Regions from separate parts of the Arthrobacter zhangbolii genome, predicted to be linked through region 1. Evidence: riboswitches for the same ligand, from Rfam matches in the RefSeq annotation. Region 1 holds a riboswitch; the other holds the start of a gene.
The links. A riboswitch is a leader RNA that binds a small molecule or an ion and turns the genes downstream of it on or off. The one in region 1 is predicted to bind cyclic di-AMP.
Positions count from the first base shown of each region.

Region 2: linked by a shared signal. The riboswitch ahead of MUK71_RS08115 (LysM peptidoglycan-binding domain-containing protein) and the one ahead of MUK71_RS02940 (NlpC/P60 family protein) in region 1 are both predicted to bind cyclic di-AMP.

Region 1 covers NZ_CP094984.1:614,427-623,390, forward strand. The annotation lists gene serC (phosphoserine transaminase) at 1-14, opposite strand, end outside; gene MUK71_RS02930 (metal-dependent transcriptional regulator) at 228-926, shown strand; cyclic di-AMP (ydaO/yuaA leader) riboswitch at 1,018-1,207, shown strand; gene MUK71_RS02935 (M23 family metallopeptidase) at 1,211-1,981, shown strand; cyclic di-AMP (ydaO/yuaA leader) riboswitch at 2,107-2,264, shown strand; gene MUK71_RS02940 (NlpC/P60 family protein) at 2,268-3,071, shown strand; gene MUK71_RS02945 (NlpC/P60 family protein) at 3,099-3,887, shown strand; gene MUK71_RS02950 (HNH endonuclease) at 4,234-4,734, shown strand; gene mobA (molybdenum cofactor guanylyltransferase) at 4,734-5,432, shown strand; gene MUK71_RS02960 (DUF6457 domain-containing protein) at 5,384-5,671, shown strand; gene MUK71_RS02965 (molybdopterin molybdotransferase MoeA) at 5,668-6,966, shown strand; gene fdhD (formate dehydrogenase accessory sulfurtransferase FdhD) at 7,012-7,857, shown strand; gene MUK71_RS02975 (ATP-binding response regulator) at 7,928-8,964, opposite strand, start outside.
Region 2 covers NZ_CP094984.1:1,739,236-1,748,199, reverse strand. The annotation lists gene ligD (non-homologous end-joining DNA ligase) at 1-656, opposite strand, end outside; gene MUK71_RS08120 (MFS transporter) at 695-1,915, opposite strand; cyclic di-AMP (ydaO/yuaA leader) riboswitch at 2,337-2,483, shown strand; gene MUK71_RS08115 (LysM peptidoglycan-binding domain-containing protein) at 2,489-3,388, shown strand; gene MUK71_RS08110 (response regulator) at 3,486-4,160, opposite strand; gene MUK71_RS08105 (ATP-binding protein) at 4,157-6,688, opposite strand; gene kdpC (potassium-transporting ATPase subunit KdpC) at 6,692-7,300, opposite strand; gene kdpB (potassium-transporting ATPase subunit KdpB) at 7,355-8,964, opposite strand, start outside.

The DNA of each region.
Region 1 (8,964 bases):
GCGGTATCGCCCATTGGTTATCGCTCCAAGCGTGTCAGGGGAAAGCGCGTATGCAATTCCATTCTGCCGCACCCTCCTCCACCGGACGATTTATGACCCCGGCCACGGGAGGATGTGCTGCAGGCCGGGCAATTTACGGGGCGTCGGGCGAATAGGCTAACGTGTTGGCGTACACCCGGGGCAGCGGTATGTTGTCCTCCTTTCTTCCTTAGTAGGAGCGGCCCGTCATGACGGATCTCATTGACACCACTGAGATGTACCTCAGGACCATCCTGGAACTGGAAGAGGAAAACATTGTTGCCCTGCGGGCGCGGATTGCCGAACGGCTGCGCCACTCAGGCCCCACCGTGTCCCAGACAGTTGGGCGGATGGAGCGCGACGGCCTGGTGGTGGTCGCGGGAACCCGCAGGCTGGAGCTGACCGAACTCGGCCGGCGCCGCGCCACGGAGGTCATGCGGAAGCACCGGCTGGCCGAACGCCTGCTGGCCGATGTGATCGGCCTTGACTGGGCCTACGTCCACGACGAGGCCTGCCGGTGGGAGCATGTCATGAGTGAACGGGTGGAACGGCGGCTCTACGAGCTGCTGGGACGCCCCACCGAATCCCCCTACGGCAACCCCATCCCGGGCCTGGAAGCGATCGGCGGCGTAGCCTCGGAGGTCTTCAGTTCAGGAGTCAATGACCTGGTCTCCATGGTCGCTGAAGCTGTGCCGGGCGCCCCGCTGAAGCTGGTCCGCCTGGCCGAGCCCATCCAGGTGGAGCCCGAACTGCTGTCCCAGCTGGACGAGGCAGGCCTGCGGCCCGGCGCCCGGATCACCGCGGAAGAAGTGGGCGGGTATATCTCAGTCCGTGTGCCCGGCATTGAAGGGGCCCTGGAACTGCCTGCGGAGGTTGCGGCGCACGTCTTCGTGTCCCACGCCGGGTAACGGAATGGTCACTTTTGTGGCGTTTACCCTATAGTGAGTTCCTGACGTTGAAACACCATCGTTATCCGGTCCGTCCGCCGAGCCCTGCCAGCGGACCGGAGTACCAACCGTTCAGGCAGGGGCGGAGGACCCACTTTCCGGCAGCACAGCTGCCTTGGGGTGAAGCCTTCCGGACGCCGACAGCCGTGCACGCCCAGCCGCCTGCACGCCGCCGGACCGGAGGCCGAGTTTCTCTACTCGAATCCGACAGCTAACTTCGTAGGCGATCCAAGAGAGGGAATTACTTGTCGAAGCATGCTGCTTCGGGCCGGCGCCGTGCGTCTGCTCCTGTTACGCCTGCGCGTCAGCGCAACTCAACGTCCTCCGGCCGCCGGCGGGCTGAAACCAAGACCATCTCCGTTGGGGGAGCCGCCCAGAAGGTTGCCATTACCGCTGCCACGTCGGGCCTGATCCTCACCGCGGCCCTGCCGACGACGGCGGCTGCCGGGGACCCCGCAGTGCAGTCGGAACCGGTTGTAGCGACAAGTACGCCAGTACAGGCTGATCCGAATGCCAATGTCGGCTTCGCCAGGGCAGGTTTGAGCAGCGCCTTCGATCCGGACGCCAAGCTCGCCTCGGTTACGGTTGCTGCCGGCAGCACGGTGGTTCCCGCCGCGGCCAAGGGCACACTCTCCACTCCGCTGGACGTCGCCCTCATCGAAACCTCCGGGTTCGGACACCGCGTCAGCCCCATCACCGGTGAAGCCGGCGAAATGCATAATGGCCAGGACTTCGCTGCCACCTGCGGCACCGCCGTAAACGCCGCTGCCTCCGGCACGGTCGTTTTTGCCGGCTGGCACCCCTATGGCGGGGGCAACCGTGTGGTGATTGACCACGGCAACGGCGTAGAGACCACGTACAACCACCTGTCCAGCGCAGCAGTCACCGTGGGTACCGAAATCAAGCGCGGACACCTGGTGGGCGCAAGCGGAACCACTGGCGCTTCCACCGGCTGCCACCTGCATTTTGAGGTCGTAGTTAACGGCGAAGTGGTCGACCCGCGGGACTGGTTGTAACCGGACGAATATCGTTTCGTGATCGGAACGTGACATAGAGCAAATGTTGCTGTACGCTCGTCCTCGTGCCTGATTCGCCAACGATCGGGCACCTTCGAACAGATCGCCGAGCTCTGCCACTGTTTGAAGTCCGTTCGCAGAATCGCATGGCAGAGGCGGGGGAACCAATTTCGGGTTTCGAAAGAAACCCTTGGGGTTAAGTTGCAAAGGCCATTAGGCCGGGCAACCGGGTGACTCCCATCCGAATCCGACAGCTCACCTCGTAGGCATTGGGAGAGGCAAACTTGTGTCATCACACGCTCATGGCCGCCGTCGCGCTGCCACCGTACAGACCAACCCGATCACCGCGCTTTCCAAGGCAGTCAGCTCCAACGCCGGTACCGTAGGCCGCCAGGCCGCCGTCGTAGTAGCAGCATCCGGCCTCGTGCTGGCTGCAGGACTCCCTGCACAGGCTTCCTCCGTGAATACGGACCGCCAGGCTCTTGAGGCCACCACCCTGAACTTCGTGGACGGCAGCGTCACCGCTCCCGCCAACGCCCCCTTCGCTCTGCAGCTGGCCGCTACCGCCGGTTCCATCGATGGATCCGAGTACCGCGCACAGGTTGCAGCAGAAGAAGCAGCAGCAACCGCAGCAGCCGAGCAGGCAGCTGCACAGGCTGCCCAGGCAGCACAGACCGCCGCTGCAGCAACCGCACCCGCAGCTGCCCCGGCCGCTGCCGGTGCCGCCGTTATGACGGCTTCCTCCACTCCTGCCGCACCCGCACCGGAAACCGCTGCTCCCAGCAACGTCGGCGCGGCCCTGGTCGCCTCGGCCTACGGCCAGATCGGCGTTGCCCAGGATTGCACCGCCATGGTTGAAAACGCACTGCGCTCCGTCGGCAAGTCCGTCGGCGATCTGGCCCCGGGCCAGTTCTTCCAGTTCGGCGCAGTTGTCGGCAGCCCGCAGCCCGGCGATCTGGTCATCACCGGTGGCCACGTCGCGATCTACGTCGGCAACGGCCAGGTCATCAGCGGCGGGCTGAACGGTATGAACACCGGCCTGCACAGCCTCTCCGACCTGCCGGGCGCCAGCTTCGTCCGGGTCAGCTAAGCCCAGTTTTTCGAGAGCCGGAGAATCATGACCTCGACAACTGAGCGCGCCCGCCACCGGGCGCCGGTGGAACGCACCACTACGCTGAACGCACTCGCCGGTGCCGTGAGCGCCAACGCAGGAACAGTGGGCCGCCAGGCCGCTGTTATTGCCGCGGCCTCGGGGCTGGTACTGACAACCGGCGTTGCCGCCAATGCCTCCGGTGCGGAGACCCTGCGCGATGTCCGCACCAGCAACCTGAACCTTTCCGCGGCCCAGCCCGTCCAGGTACCGGAGACCATTCAGGTCTCCTTCGAGCGGGACGGGATCAACGGTGTGATCACCGCTCCCGAGCCTGTGCCGGCCGAGACGCCCACGCTGACCGTACAGGCCCAGGAAGTAGTTCCCGCCACGGCCAACACCAATGCCCAGGGCGGCGCCACCACCGGTGCCGCAACTGCAGCACCGGCCGCGGCAACCCCGTCACCGGCACCGGAAGTTCCTTCCGGAGTTGGCGCAACCATCGCGGCCGCAGCTTACGCCCAGCTTGGCGTCAGCCAGGACTGCACCATGCTGGCCACCAATTCGCTGGCTGCCGCAGGCATCAACTTCCACGGATGGCCGGCCGGCTACCTGTCCCTTGGACGGACGGTCAGTGCAGCCGAGGCCATGCCCGGAGACCTGATCTACTACGCCGACGGCGGCATGGGCATGGCCCACATTGCCGTCTACGTAGGCGGCGGACAGGCAGTACACGGCGGGTTCAACGGAAACAGCACAGTGGTTGCTCCGGCGGAGCTTGGCTCCGGCGGCGTTTACATCCGCGTAGGCGGCTAATACCCCTGCACGTCAACGCGCTGCCTGAGTGCGGGGCGTGAGTTGTAAGACAGTTTGTAAGAACACGGCAAGGCTCCTCCTTCGGGGGGAGCCTTCCGGCTTTAATCCATTCCTTTTAACCCGCCCGGCCCGTCTAACCCCTCCGGCCCTTTGATACACCCGCACCGCGCCGTCGTCGCTGGGGGCGAAGCGGAGCGGGGGAGCGGTATGTCCGCCCGGGTTTTGCGCGTGAAAATGGCCAAGTTGCCAATCCCGGCATACTCTTGCATAGACAATCCGAAGTGCCGTTTGCGGAACGGTGTCTTGTACTCACCGGTTCGTGGGCGGCAGATGAAGAGGTATGTGCATGCGCACTCTCGTTCTGAATGCTGGATACGAACCGCTGGCCGTGATTACCTTCCGCCGGGCCCTGGTACTGGTCCTCAACGGAAAGGCAAGCGTGGTAGCCGAGAGCGGTGAACCCGTGGCCGGGCCAAATGAGATTTTTCCCCGGCCCTCCGTGATCCTGCTGCACCGTTATGTGAAAATTCCCTACCGCGAGGGCACTGTTGCCACCCGCCGGGGAGTACTGCGCCGGGATAACCATGAATGCGCTTATTGCGGCAAGGCTGCGGCGACGGTGGACCACGTAGTGCCCCGCTCCCGCGGCGGAGATGACAGCTGGGAGAATCTCGTAGCCTGCTGCCTGCGCTGCAACAACACCAAAGGGGATAAGACCCTGGCGCAACTCGGGTGGCAGCTGCGCATTTCGCCCAAGGCGCCCCGCGGAGCCCGCTGGCAGATCCGTGAACTGGAACGGCCGTCCCCGCAGTGGGACCCCTTCCTGCAGAATGACACGGCTGCCTGATGCCCGGACCCCCGGATCACGCGGCAATTATCCTGGCCGGCGGCCGCTCCAGCCGTCTGGGCGGTGTGCCCAAGGCACTGTTGCTGGCGGACGGTAAAACGCTGCTGGAAACCACCCTTGCCGCGGTCCCCGACGCGCGGCCGGTATGCGTCGCCGGCCCGCCTCAGCTGGCCCCGCTCCTGGCCCGGTCTGCACCGGAGGCGGTGCTGGTCCGTGAAGAACCCGCCTTCGGCGGACCGGCGGCAGCAGTGGCGGCCGGCATCCTGGCCATGACCGATCCGCCCGAATGGACGCTGGTGCTGGCCTGCGACATGCCCGGTATCGCGGCCGCCATAGAGACACTGCTGTGCTCAGCGACGGGATCCGAGAGCCTGCTGGCGGTGGACGCCGAGGGATATATGCAGCCACTTGCAGGGATCTACCGCACGGCGGACCTGCTCTCCGCAGTGAATGTTCCTGCGCCCGGACAGCTGACAAACATGTCGATGAAGGGGCTGCTTGCTAGGGTGCAATGGAGGGGTGTGCAGGTTTCCCCCATGAGTACGGCCGATGTTGACACCTGGGCGGACGCGATGTCCCTGGGTGTGAGCGCCACGGACATGCAGCAGCAGTGCCTGCGGCATGGACCCAGCGAAGCGAAGGAGCACGAATGGCAAGCCAGCAGGAACAACTCGAAGCATGGAGCGGCAGGTTGCTGAGGGCCCTTGAGCTCGAAGGCACTCCGGTGGAGGTTTCCGCCGTCCTTGACCTCGCGGCAGCCGCGGCACACAGCGTGGTGCGTCCGGCGGCGCCGTTGACCACCTTCATCGCGGGTTACGCTGCGGGCCTGGCAGCAGGCAGCGGCCAGGCGGATGACGCGGTGGCCATGCGTTCGGCGATGGCGGTGGCGGCCGGCGAATGCGCCGGCGCAGCTGCAGAGAAAGGGGGAATGGAATGAGTGAACCCTCGGTTCCTGTCATCCTCCCCGTGCAGCCCAACGCGTCCTGGGCCCAGGCCCGGCATGCCGCGTACGCCGCAGCCCGTCCGTTGCCCTATGAGACGGTACCCCTGGACGAAGCCCTGGGGCGGATCCTCGCGCTGGAAACCGCTGCGCTGCAGCCCGTGCCGCATTACGCCTCGGCGGCCATGGACGGGTGGGCTGTGGCCGGCCCGCCGCCCTGGACGGTCATCACCACCAAGGAACCGGAAGTAGAGCGCTGGCAGATTCACCGCGAATCCGGGCGCCGGGCACTGCAGCCCGGCGAGGCCGTGGCCATCCTTACGGGCGGACTCATCCCAGAGGGCGCGGATTCGGTGCTGCGTTCGGAAAGCGGTACGGTGTCCGGCGATGAAGTGCCGGTGCTGACGCTGAATGACCGTGCGGAAGGCGTCCAGCCCCGGCAGGGTGAACACATCCGTCCGGCCGGCGAGGAAGCATCGGCAGGCGAAACCACCATCCCGGCAGGGAAGCTGCTGAATCCTGCGCACATCGCCCTGGCCGCCGTCTGCGGGCACGATACCCTCCCCGTATTGCGCTCCCCGAGGGTTTCCCTGCTGCTGACCGGCGACGAGGTGATCGAAGCGGGGCTGCCTGAACCGGGCCAGGTCCGGGACACGTTCGGGCCGCAGCTGCCGCAGCTAATCACCATGCTTGGCGGACGGGTGGACGTGGTGCGGCGCCTGCCGGACCGGCTCGAGGAGGTAGTGGCCGCACTCAGCAGCGAGGAGGCCAATGACGAACTCTCCATTGCAATGTCCTCCGGGGACGTGCTGATCACCACCGGTGCCACGGGGCGCTCCGAGGCAGACCATCTGCGCCGGGCCCTGGAGGAAGTGGACGCCGAGCTGCTGATCGACGGCATTGCCATGCGGCCGGGACATCCCACCATGCTGGCAAGGCTGAGGGACGGCAGGCTGCTGGTGGCGCTGCCTGGCAACCCCCTGGCTGCGATGATGGCGGTCTTCACACTGGTTCAGCCGCTGCTGGACGGGCTGCGCGGCGCACCGATTTCCCGTGAGCGGCATGTGCTGGCGGGAGTGGACCTGGAGCCGCTGCCGGGCAGGACGCGCCTGGTTCCGTGCACCATCCAGGAGGACCGGGCCATGCCCTCGCCGTATTTCCGCTCCGGCATGCTCCGTGGGCTGGCTGAAGCCGATGCAGTGATGGTGGTCCCCGCGGAGGGCTGCATCCGTGACCAGGCGGTTATGGCCCTTCCACTGCCGTGGCAGGTCAATCAGGCCCCCGCGGGCTAGGGCCGGCACGCAAACGCAACAGGTACTACTGCACAGGGAGGCATTATGGGACGGGTTACCCAACGAGGACGGGTTACGCGGTTCCGGCTGGACGGACATACCGGCACCCGCGAGGACGTGCTGGCGGGGGAGGAGCCGCTGGAAATACGGCTGAACGGCACCTCCTTTACCGTCACGATGCGCACCCCTGGTGACGACTTCGATCTGGTGGCCGGTTTCCTGGTCTCCGAAGGAGTGATCTGGGAACCCGGCCAGCTCATCAGCCTGCGCTACTGCGCAGGGGTGGACGAGGAAGGGAAACAGACCTTCAACGTTGTTGACGTCCAGCTGCGTCCCGGTACTGCGCTGCCGGACACCGGCATGGAGCGGCACGTCTATACCTCCAGCTCGTGCGGGATCTGCGGCACAGCCTCCATCGAGGCCGTGCGTAAGTCCTCTCACTTTGACGCCGCGGGTGACAACGTCAGGCTGCCCCTGCAGATGCTGGCGGAGCTGCCGGACCGGCTGCGGGAGGGACAGAAAGTCTTCGACCGCACCGGTGGCGTACATGCAGCCGGACTGTTCAGCGCGGAGGGTGAGCTGTTGTGCCTGCGCGAGGACGTGGGCAGGCACAACGCCGTAGACAAGGTGGTTGGATGGGCGCTGCGGGCAGGAATGCTTCCCCTGCGCGGCGCCGTACTCCAGGTCTCCGGACGGGCATCCTTTGAACTGGTGCAGAAGGCCCAGCTCGCCGGCATTCCCGTATTGGCCGCCGTCAGCGCACCGTCCGCCCTCTCCGTAGAGCTGGCCAAGGATGCAGGGATGACCCTGATCGGCTTCAGCAGGGGCAGTTCCCTGAACTGCTATTCCGCTCCGGAGCGGATTGTCGCTCCGGTGCCTGCCGCGCTCTGACGCCGTAGCGGCAGCCCGGGCGGGCGGCCAGCCGGCGGCCCGGACCGGCAGGGGAGGCTCGCCGGCCGGATTAGCGGGAAGCCGGCAGCAGGACAGTAGCGGTGGTGCCCTTGCCCTCGGTGGAGACGATGCCCAGTTCGCCGCCGTGCTGCAGGACTATGTCCTGCACAATGGCCAGTCCCAGGCCGGTGCCCGGAATGGCAGCGGTGGTGGCATTGGACGCCCGGAAGAACCGGCGGAAAAGGTTCGGCAGGTCCGCATCAGGAATCCCGATGCCCGTGTCGCAGACCTGGACCCGGATACTGTTGCCGGCGGCGTCGGACCTCACCTGCTGGGCGCGGATGTGCACGGACCCGCCGGTGGGCGTGAATTTCACGGCGTTGGAACACAGGTTGGTGAAAACCTGTTCCAGCTGGGCGCGGTCACCATCCACCAGCAGCGGCTCCGGGGAAGGCTCGAAGTGCAGGTCCAGGCTGTTGGCCCGGGCGGCGGGCGCCAGGGAGGCCGAGACGGAGCGCAGCAGCTCATCCAGGTCAACCTCCTCCACTTCCAAGGTGTTCTCATCCGCGTCATGCCGGGAGATGGTGAGCAGATCCGTGATCAGCTGGTTGAGCCGGACGGCGTTGCGGCCGACAATCTTCAGCATCTGGGCGACGTCATCGGGAAGATCGGCGCCGGAGTCTTCCAGAATGAGGTCCAGATAGCCCGTGATGGAGGTCAGCGGAGTGCGCAGTTCATGGTTTACGGTGGCCACGAAATCCGTTTTGGCCCGGTCCAGTTCCCGCTGTCGCTTGAGTACCATCCGCTGGGCGGTAATCAGGTTCCCCTGCACCAGACCGTGGGCCAGGTTCCCGCTGGCGTGCTGGATGAGTGAAATCTCGGTACTGGTCCACTCCCGGGCGCTGCCTTCACCTGCAAGCCACAGCAACCCGAAGGACTTATCCCCGTGGCCCAGCGGGGTCACCAGGGAGGTCCGCAGGCCCGCCGCAGCGGACGCCGGACTCAGCTGCACCGGTTCGTCACCGGCCGGTGCGCGGTGGTCTTCTACCGCCAGCGCGTGTCCGCGTTCCCACAGCCTGTCCGCCAGTTCTCCGGCGGTGTGGCCCG
Region 2 (8,964 bases), 1.1 Mb from region 1:
CACCATGCGGTGGTCACCTTCTCCGGCATCCTCCGCTCTACCTCCCGCGCTGCGGCGATGACGGCATGGCGGACATCCTGGAACTCATGCTCCGGCCGGATCGGGGCAAAGAGGTGGATGCCGCGGTTGCCGGAGGTCTTGATATACCCCTCCAGACCCGCCTCGGCGAGGATGGAGCGCAGTTCCAGCGCGGCCGGGACGGCGTCGTCGAAGTCCGTGCCCGGCTGGGGGTCCAGATCGATGCGCAGCTGATCAGGATTGTCCGTATTCTCCGCCCGCGAGGGCCAGGGGTGGAATACCACTGTGTTCATCTGCACCGCCCAGACCGCGGCCGCCGGCTCATCCAGCACCACCTGCGGGTGGGACCGGGCACTGGGATAGGTCACCGTAACCCCGCGCATCCACTCCGGCATGCCCCGGGGCGGATTCTTCGAGAAGAACACTTCCCCCTCGATTCCTTCGGGGAAACGCTCAAGGGAGACCGGCCGGTCCCCGTTGGCCCGAATAAAGGCTTCACCCACGTCCGCCATGTAGCGCGCCAGATCGAGCTTGGTGATCCCCGGGACGGGCCAGAGCACCCGTCCGGGACTTGAAATCCGTATCTCGCGTTCCCCGTCCGGACCGGGAACCGTCAGTGTTTCCGCCTCGCGTGCCATGGGCCTGCTCCCCTCGCTTGTGGAACGAGGGTACCCCGTCAGGCGGCGGGCGTGTCCTGAGCCACGAAGGCGGTATGGTCCGGCCGCCGGTCCTTGCGGCCGTGGACAAAGTAGTACAGCACCGTATTGCCCAGCAGCACCGCAGCAAGGACCCAGTACATGCCGTGGAACCCGCTCAGCGGCAGCAGTACTCCCAGCAGGAGCGGGCCCAGACCCACCCCGGCGTCCATAAAGATGAAGAACGTGGACGTGGCCAGGCCAATCCGTGCCGGTGCGGCCATGCCCACTGCGATGGCCTGGGCGCACGGCATCAGGGCACCGAAGCCGAACCCGACGAAGACGCCGGCCACGGCCATGACAGTGTCATTGGGGGCGTAGGCAAGGAGCGCCAGGCCGGCGGCGAAGGAGAGAAGCGTGGGGTAGACCACGGCGTTGTCTCCGTGGCGGTCCTGGATCCGGCCAACGAAGAGCCGCGATACCAGCACCACCCCGGCATAGACCACAAAGAAGAGGCTTGCCCCGAGGACCATGCCCTCCGTCTGGGCGTAGGAGTTCAGGAAGGAAAGGATGCCCGCGTAGGCGGCACCGGCAATGAACATTACCGAGGCAATGGGAAGCACGGACACGTCGAGGATGTCGCTCAGGTGCATGCGCCACTTGTTCTTCAGTTCCTCCGGGCCCGGTGTGCGCTCGGGCAGCCGCAGCACCAGCGAGAGGATCAGGGCGACGGCGGCGCAGGCGGCAGCAAACAGGAAAAGCGCACGGTAGCTGGCCGAGTCCACCAGGAGCACGGCCAGGAACGGCCCGACGGCGGTGGCCAGGGTGGTGGAGATGCCGAAGTATCCGGTGCCTTCCCCGCGCCGGTGGGCGGGGATAAGCCCCATCACCGAGGCTGAGAGGCTGGTGCTGGCGGCACCGAAGGCGGCGCCGTGGAGCAGCCTCACTGCCAGCAGCAGGCCCAGGTTCGAGGCCGGGATGTAAAGCACCGAAGCGGCTACGAAAACTGCGAGGCTGGCGATCAGCATGCGCCGGCGGCCAACGAAATCAAGGAACTTTCCGGCAAAGACCCGGGCGGCAAGAGCGCCGATCACAAACGAACCGGAGGCAAAGCCGGCGGCGCTGTCCGACGCGGCGAACTCCTGCACCGCGTAGAGCGCCATGGTGGTCATCAGCAGGTAAAAAACGAGGGAAATGAACAGGTTCGTGACGATCGCCAGCACGAATCCCCTGGTCCATAGTTTCTGGCTGCTGCCTGACACTCGCGTTACTCCTGTGCATCGTTGAGGCTGCCCTCGATTGAAAGGTAGCCTAAGTATCTTATGCAGGAGAGCTGGCGCACCGGCAACCCAGATCCGCCAGGGAGAGCGACTTCACATTTTTTGTCTGCGGAACGGCGGTGTATCCCTGGCATCACGTGCACCATATACAACATCCGTTATGCGCCTCCGGCGCCGGATAACAACCAGGCCTGAAAAATCGGCGGGAACAGTGTGACGGCATGGCATTGGATGGCATTGCAGGGGCCGGAGTGACTAGCACATCGAGGCGCCACTCACACGCTGCAGAGAACCGGATCACTAAATGGTTATCCAACCGTAACCATCTTGTACGGTTATTTCCATGCCGCTCTGAACGCGGCTCCCCCGGACTAGTTACCTAGCTCTGCCGCTTATCCGGGGTCCACAGAACGCACCATCACGGCAGGGGCGGGGGAACCAATAACGGGTTCCACGAATCCTTGGGGTTAAGTCGCCGGATTCACTCCGATGACCGGGTGTCTCCCATCCGCATCCGACAGCTCACCTCGCAGGTATCGGGAGAGGTAAATCAACATGTCATTCAATAAGAACCGTGGACGTCACCGTGCCGAGACCGCCGGCGTTTGGTCCACCATCTCACAGACCACCGTCAGCCGCGGACGGACCATCGGCAGCACCGCAGCCGTTGTAGCCGCCGGATCCGGCCTGATGCTCGGAATGGCCGCACCGGCCTCCGCAGGCGTCGTAGCGAACGACAACTACACGCCGACCCAGGCTGCAGCTCCGGCCGCACCGGTCGCAGCCCCCGTGGCTGAAGCCGCTCCCGTTGCCGCTCCGGCAGCCGCCAGCACCACCCACACCGTTCAGTCCGGTGACACCCTGGGCGCCATTGCCGCCAACTACGGCGTCAGCCTGGACAGTGTCTTCGCCCTGAACGGCCTGTCCATGGCATCGATCATCTACCCCGGCGACGTCATCACCGTCTCCGGCGAGGCAGCAGCCGCACCGGCTGCCCTGGATTACGCTGCCGCCACCTACACCACCGAGGCCTACGCCGCACCGGTCGCCCCTGCTGCCGCGGACAACGGCATCATCAGCACCCAGGCCACTTCGGTTACCCCGGCCCCGGCTCCCGCCGCCGCTGCTGCCACCGGCAGCAACGCCACCATGCTGGCATCGGCGTACTCGCAGCTGGGCGCCGCCCAGGACTGCACCGTCCTGGTTGAGGTTGCCCTGCGCGCCGCCGGCCACTCCGTGGGCGACCTTGCCCCCGCACAGCTGGCTGCCTACGGCACCCAGGTCTCCACTCCGGAGCCCGGTGACATGGTCTACTACGCCGACGGCGGCATGGGCCTGGCCCACATTGCCATCTACATCGGCAACGGCGAGGCCATCCACAGCGGCTGGAACGGCAACCAGACCGTGGTCCAGTCCGTCAACGTCGGCTCCGGCCCCGTGTTCTACCGCGCATAAGGCTTAGCGGCCCGTCCGCGCACGGCAATCCTGCCGTTGCTACGCAAAAGCGTCCGTTCCCTGAAGGGGGACGGACGCTTTTGCGTTTCCAGCGCCGTTACGGCACAAACCGGTACCCCATGCCGTGCTCGGTCAGCAGATGCTCGGGACACCCGGGGTCTACCTCCAGTTTGCGGCGCAGCTGCCCGATGTACAGCCGCAGGTAGCCCGTATCGGTGGTGCCCGGCCCCCAGACGTCGTGCAGGAGGGTATCCCGCGTCACCAACATGCCCGGGTGTGCCAGGAGGGCCGCCAGCAGGCGCCATTCAGTAGGCGTAAGGCGGATGTCGGACCCGTCCGGCAGCCGGATAATCCGCCGGGCAGCCAGATCGACACGCACCGAGCCGAAGGATATTTCGCTCGGCCCTGCCGCGGCCGGTGTCCGGCGGGACAGGGCACGGATGCGGGCCAGCAACTCCTCGGTGGAGAAGGGCTTCGTCACATAGTCGTCAGCGCCGAGGTCCAGTGCACGGACCTTGTCCGCAGGATCCATCCGGCCGGATACCACCAGGATGGGCACCGCGCTCCAGCCGCGGACCGCCTCGATGACATCCATCCCGCTCAACCCGGGCATGCCCAGGTCCAGGACCAGCAGGTCAGGATGGGTATCCACGGTTTTACGGATGGCTGCACTGCCGCTCTCGGCGGTCACCACCTCGTACCCGTACGCGGAGAGCGTGATGCGCAGGGCGCGCAGTATCTGCGTATCGTCGTCGGCCAGCAGGATCCTCATCGGGCCCCCACCGGCAGGCCGCCTGCCCCGGCGGACACACGGTCCGCGGCAGGCAGCGAAAGGACCATGGTCAGCCCGCCGCCGGGTGTGTCTTCGGCCTCCAAGGTGCCGCCCATACCTTCAGTGAATCCCTTCGCCAGTGCCAGTCCCAGCCCCAGGCCGGTTTGATTGTCCGTGTCGCCCAGCCGTTGGAACGGCGTGAAGATGTCCGGTTGCCGTGGTTCCGGGACACCGGGGCCCGAGTCTATGACACGGATTTCCACCCGTCCGGAAAACTCGCTCACGGCCAGCACGGCTCTGGCCGACTCCGGGCTGAACCGTACGGCGTTAGCCAGGAGATTGACCAGCACCCGCTGCAGCAGCACCGGATCGGCAAGAACATTCCGGCCGTCCACAGGAATCCCGAGTTCCACCTCGGCCGGGCCCAGGTCCAGTTCCTCCAGTGCCGGCAGCACGGCATCGGCAACATTCAGCGGCTCCAGGTTTACCCCGACCACCCCCGCCTGCAGCCGGCTGACGTCCAGCAGGCTGGTCACCAGCGTGGAAAGGGACGCGAGTGATTCCTCGGCAGTGGCAAGCAGCTCGCTGCGGTCCTGCTCGGACCAGGTGACGTCCGTGGCCCGCAGTCCGGTAACCGCGGCGGTGGCCGCCGTCAGCGGCCGGCGCAGGTCGTGTCCCACGGCGGCCAGCAACGCCGTGCGTACCTTGTCCGCCTCGGCCAGGGACCCGAGCCCGCGGGCCGTCTCGGTCAGTTCCCGGTGCTCCAGTGCCGCTTCCAGCTGGGCGGTGATCACCGCCAGCAGCCGGCGGTCCGAAGCCGCCAGTTCACGCCCCCACAGATCCAGGAAGGCGCGTTCCCCCACCGGCAGCCGGGTGAAGGCCGGGTCCCCCGGCGGGAGATCTGCCGGCCAGTCGCCGTCGGCGTACAGGTCCATGCCGTCCGCCCTCAGCCGCGCCGCGCCCAGGGTAAACGCCTCACGGGTGCGCCCCACCAGGGCGGCCAGGGCATCCTCACCCCGCAGCACGCTGCCCGCGACCGAAGCCAGCAGTTCGGATTCCGACGCCGACCGCCGGGCGGTGCGGGCACGGCGCGCCGCCGCATCCACCACGTAGCTGACCAGCAGCGCGTTCACCACATACAGGCCCAGGGCCAGCATGTGGGAGGGCGTGGCAACCGTGACCGTGTAGAGCGGCTGGATAAAGAAGAAGTCCAGTGTGAGACCCGAAAGCAGCGCGGCGAACAGTGCCGGCCAGATCCCGCCCACCAGCGCCACCAGAATCACCAGCAGCTGGTAGCTCAGGACGTCGCCGGTGATGGTCTCGGCGCTCCGGACGGCCACCAGCCCGGCGGTAAGCAGCGGACCTCCGGCCAGGGCCAGGGCAAAACCCAGCAGGCGGCGGCGCCTGGAGAGTGCACCGCCGAAGTGCGGCAGCACCAGCGCCCGTGCTGCCGCCGAGTGGGACACGATGTGGACATCAATGTCCCCCGACTCCCGGATCACGGTGGCCCCGATCCCGGGGCCGGAGAGCAGCGCCGCAATCCGCGGGCGGCGGCTCACGCCGACTACCAGCTGTGTGGCGTTGACGCCGCGGGCAAAGTCCACCAGTGCCTTGGGAATGTCGTGGCCCACCACCTGGTGGAAGGTGCCGCCCAGTTTTTCCGCCAGGATCCGCTGCGCCGCCAGCTCCCCGGGCTCTGCTCCGCGCAGTCCGTCCGCACCGGCAATGTGGACGGCCAGCAGTTTCCCGCCGGCCGACCGGGCGGCTATCCGCGCACCCCGGCGCAGCAGCGTTCGTCCTTCGGGGCCGCCGGTCAGGGCTACGACAACCCGTTCCCGGGCTTCCCATTTACGGTGAATGCCCTGTTCCGCACGGTACCGGTTCAGTGCCGAGTCCACCTCGTCCGCCAGCCACAGCAGGGCCAGCTCGCGCAGCGCGGTGAGGTTGCCCAGCCTGAAGTAGTTGGACAGCGCGGCGTCCACGCGTTCGGCCGGGTAGATCACCCCGTCGGCCAGCCGTCCCCGCAGGGACTGCGGCGCCAGGTCCACCAGTTCCACCTGTTCGGCCTCGCGCAGGACGGCGTCCGGCACGGTTTCGGCCTGCAGGGTGCCGGTGATCTGCTCGATCACGTCATTAAGCGAATCGACGTGCTGGATGTTCACGGTGGACAGGACGTTGATCCCGGCATCGAGCAGGGCCTGCACGTCCTGCCACCGCTTTTCATGCTTCAGTCCGGGGACATTGGTATGGGCCAGTTCGTCCACCAGCGCATACTCCGGGGCGCGGGCCAGCACGGCGTCCAGGTCCAGCTCCGTGAGCTCCAGCCCGCGGTGGTGCAGGACGGCGCGCGGGACTGTCTCCAGGCCCTCGGCCTGGGCAGCTGTCGCTGCACGGCCGTGGGTCTCCACCAGCGCGACGACGACGTCCGCCCCCTCGCTGCGGAGGCGGCGCCCTTCCTCGAGCATGGCGTAGGTCTTCCCCACCCCGGGCGCCGCCCCCAGGAATACCCTCAGTTGTCCCCGCGTCATGGACTAAGTGTCCAGCTCCGCCAGTGAAATGTTCAAAAGCAACACGTTAACGGTGCGCAGTCCGAGGATCCCTGCGAACGGAGCCTGCGTGGCATCATCCACGAGTGCCTGGACCCGGGCCGGGTCCAGGCCGCGTTCGGCGGCCACCCGGTCCACCTGCATCCGGGCGTACTCGGGGCTGATGTGCGGATCCAGCCCGGACCCCGACGCGGTGACTGCCTCGGCGGGAACATCTGCCGGCACCACCGCCTCCAGCTCGGCCACGGCGGCCCGCCGCTCCGCCACGGCAGCAGCCAGGTCCTCATTCAGCGGGCCGAGGTTGGAGCCGCTGGAGGCGCCGCCGTCATACCCGTCCCCCGCTGCCGAAGGCCGGGACTGGAACCACTGCGGCAGGGCGGCGCCGTCGGCGTCAGTGAAGGACTGCCCGATCAGCGCCGATCCCACGTCCGTGCCGCCGCTGCTGACCAACGAGCCGTTGGCCCGGCCGTGCAGGGCGGCCTGTCCGATTCCGGCGACTGTCAGCGGATACACCACGCCGAGGAGAACAGTGAGCACCGCCAGTGCCCGGAGGGAGACGCCAAGTTGGCGCATACTGCTGCGGACGGGGTTCATTTACTGCTCCTGGTCAGAGGTGTGCTGCGTGCTGTGCGGTTAAGGGGTGCCATGTCAGAAGCCCGGGAGAAGGCTGATCAGCAGGTCGATGGCCTTGATGCCGATGAACGGCGCGATCACGCCGCCCACACCGTAGACCAGCAGGTTCCGGCTAAGGATCGAGGAGGATCCGGCGGCCCGGTACTTCACGCCCCGCAGTGCCAGCGGGATCAGCGCCACGATGATCACCGCGTTGAAGATGACCGCGGACAGGATTGCCGAGGCGGGTGAATGCAGCTGCATCAGGTTCAGTGCGGACAGGCCCGGGAACACCCCCACGAACATCGCCGGGATGATCGCGAAGTACTTGGCAATGTCGTTCGCGATGGAGAAAGTGGTCAACGCACCGCGCGTGATGAGCAGCTGTTTACCGATACCGACAATGTCGATCAGCTTGGTGGGGTCGGAGTCCAGGTCCACCATATTGCCCGCTTCCTTCGCCGCGGAGGTGCCGGTATTCATTGCCACGCCGACGTCGGCCTGGGCCAGGGCCGGGGCGTCATTCGTGCCGTCACCGGTCATGGCGACCAGGTGGCCGCCCTCCTGTTCACGCCGGATCAGGGCCATCTTGTCCTCGGGCGTCGCTTCCGCGAGGAAGTCATCCACCCCTGCCTCGGCCGCAATGGCCCTGGCGGTGTAGGGATTGTCACCGGTGATCATCACCGTGCGGATGCCCATGGCGCGCAGCTGCGCGAAACGGTCCTTCAGGCCCTCCTTGACCACGTCCTTCAGGTGGACGACGCCGAGCACCCGGGTGCCGCCGTCGGCGTCCCGGACCGCCACCAGCAGCGGTGTGCCGCCGCCCGTGGAGATTCTCTTTACCCGGTCTTCAACGGCAATCAGCACGTCGACGTCGATGCCGCCGGATTCCGCCGTCCAGTCCAGGATGGCGGAGGAGGCGCCCTTGCGGATCTTCGCCCCGTCGGGGAAGTCCATGCCGCTCATCCGGGTCTGCGCAGTGAAGGGAACGCTGACGGATCCGGCGGGCGGTTCGGGCCGGCACCCCTTCGCTGCGGCCAGGTCCACGATGGACTTGCCCTCCGGGGTGGGATCGCCGAAGGAGGACAGCACGGCGGCGTCAATCAGGTCGGTGCTTTCGGTGCCGTTGATCGGGATGAAACCGGCGGCCTGGCGGTTGCCGTAGGTGATGGTGCCGGTCTTGTCGAGCAGCAGGGTGGTGACGTCGCCGGCTGCCTCCACTGCGCGGCCGGACATGGCCAGGACGTTGCGCTGGACCAGGCGGTCCATGCCGGCAATGCCGATGGCGGAGAGCAGCGCGCCGATGGTGGTGGGGATCAGGCACACCAGAAGTGCCACCAGCACGGGGATGCTGACCGTGGCGGACGAGTAGCCTGCCAGCGGGTTGAGGGTCAGCACCACCACGATAAAGACCAGGGACAGCGTGGCCAGCAGGATATCCAGGGCAATCTCGTTGGGCGTTTTCTGCCGGGCGGCGCCTTCCACCAGCCGGATCATCCGGTCCACGAACGTTTCACCGTGCCTGGACGTGATCCGTACGACGATCCGGTCCGACAGGACGCGGGTGCCGCCGGTGACGGCCGAACGGTCCCCGCCGGATTCACGGACCACCGGAGCGGATTCACCGGTAATGGCGGATTCATCCA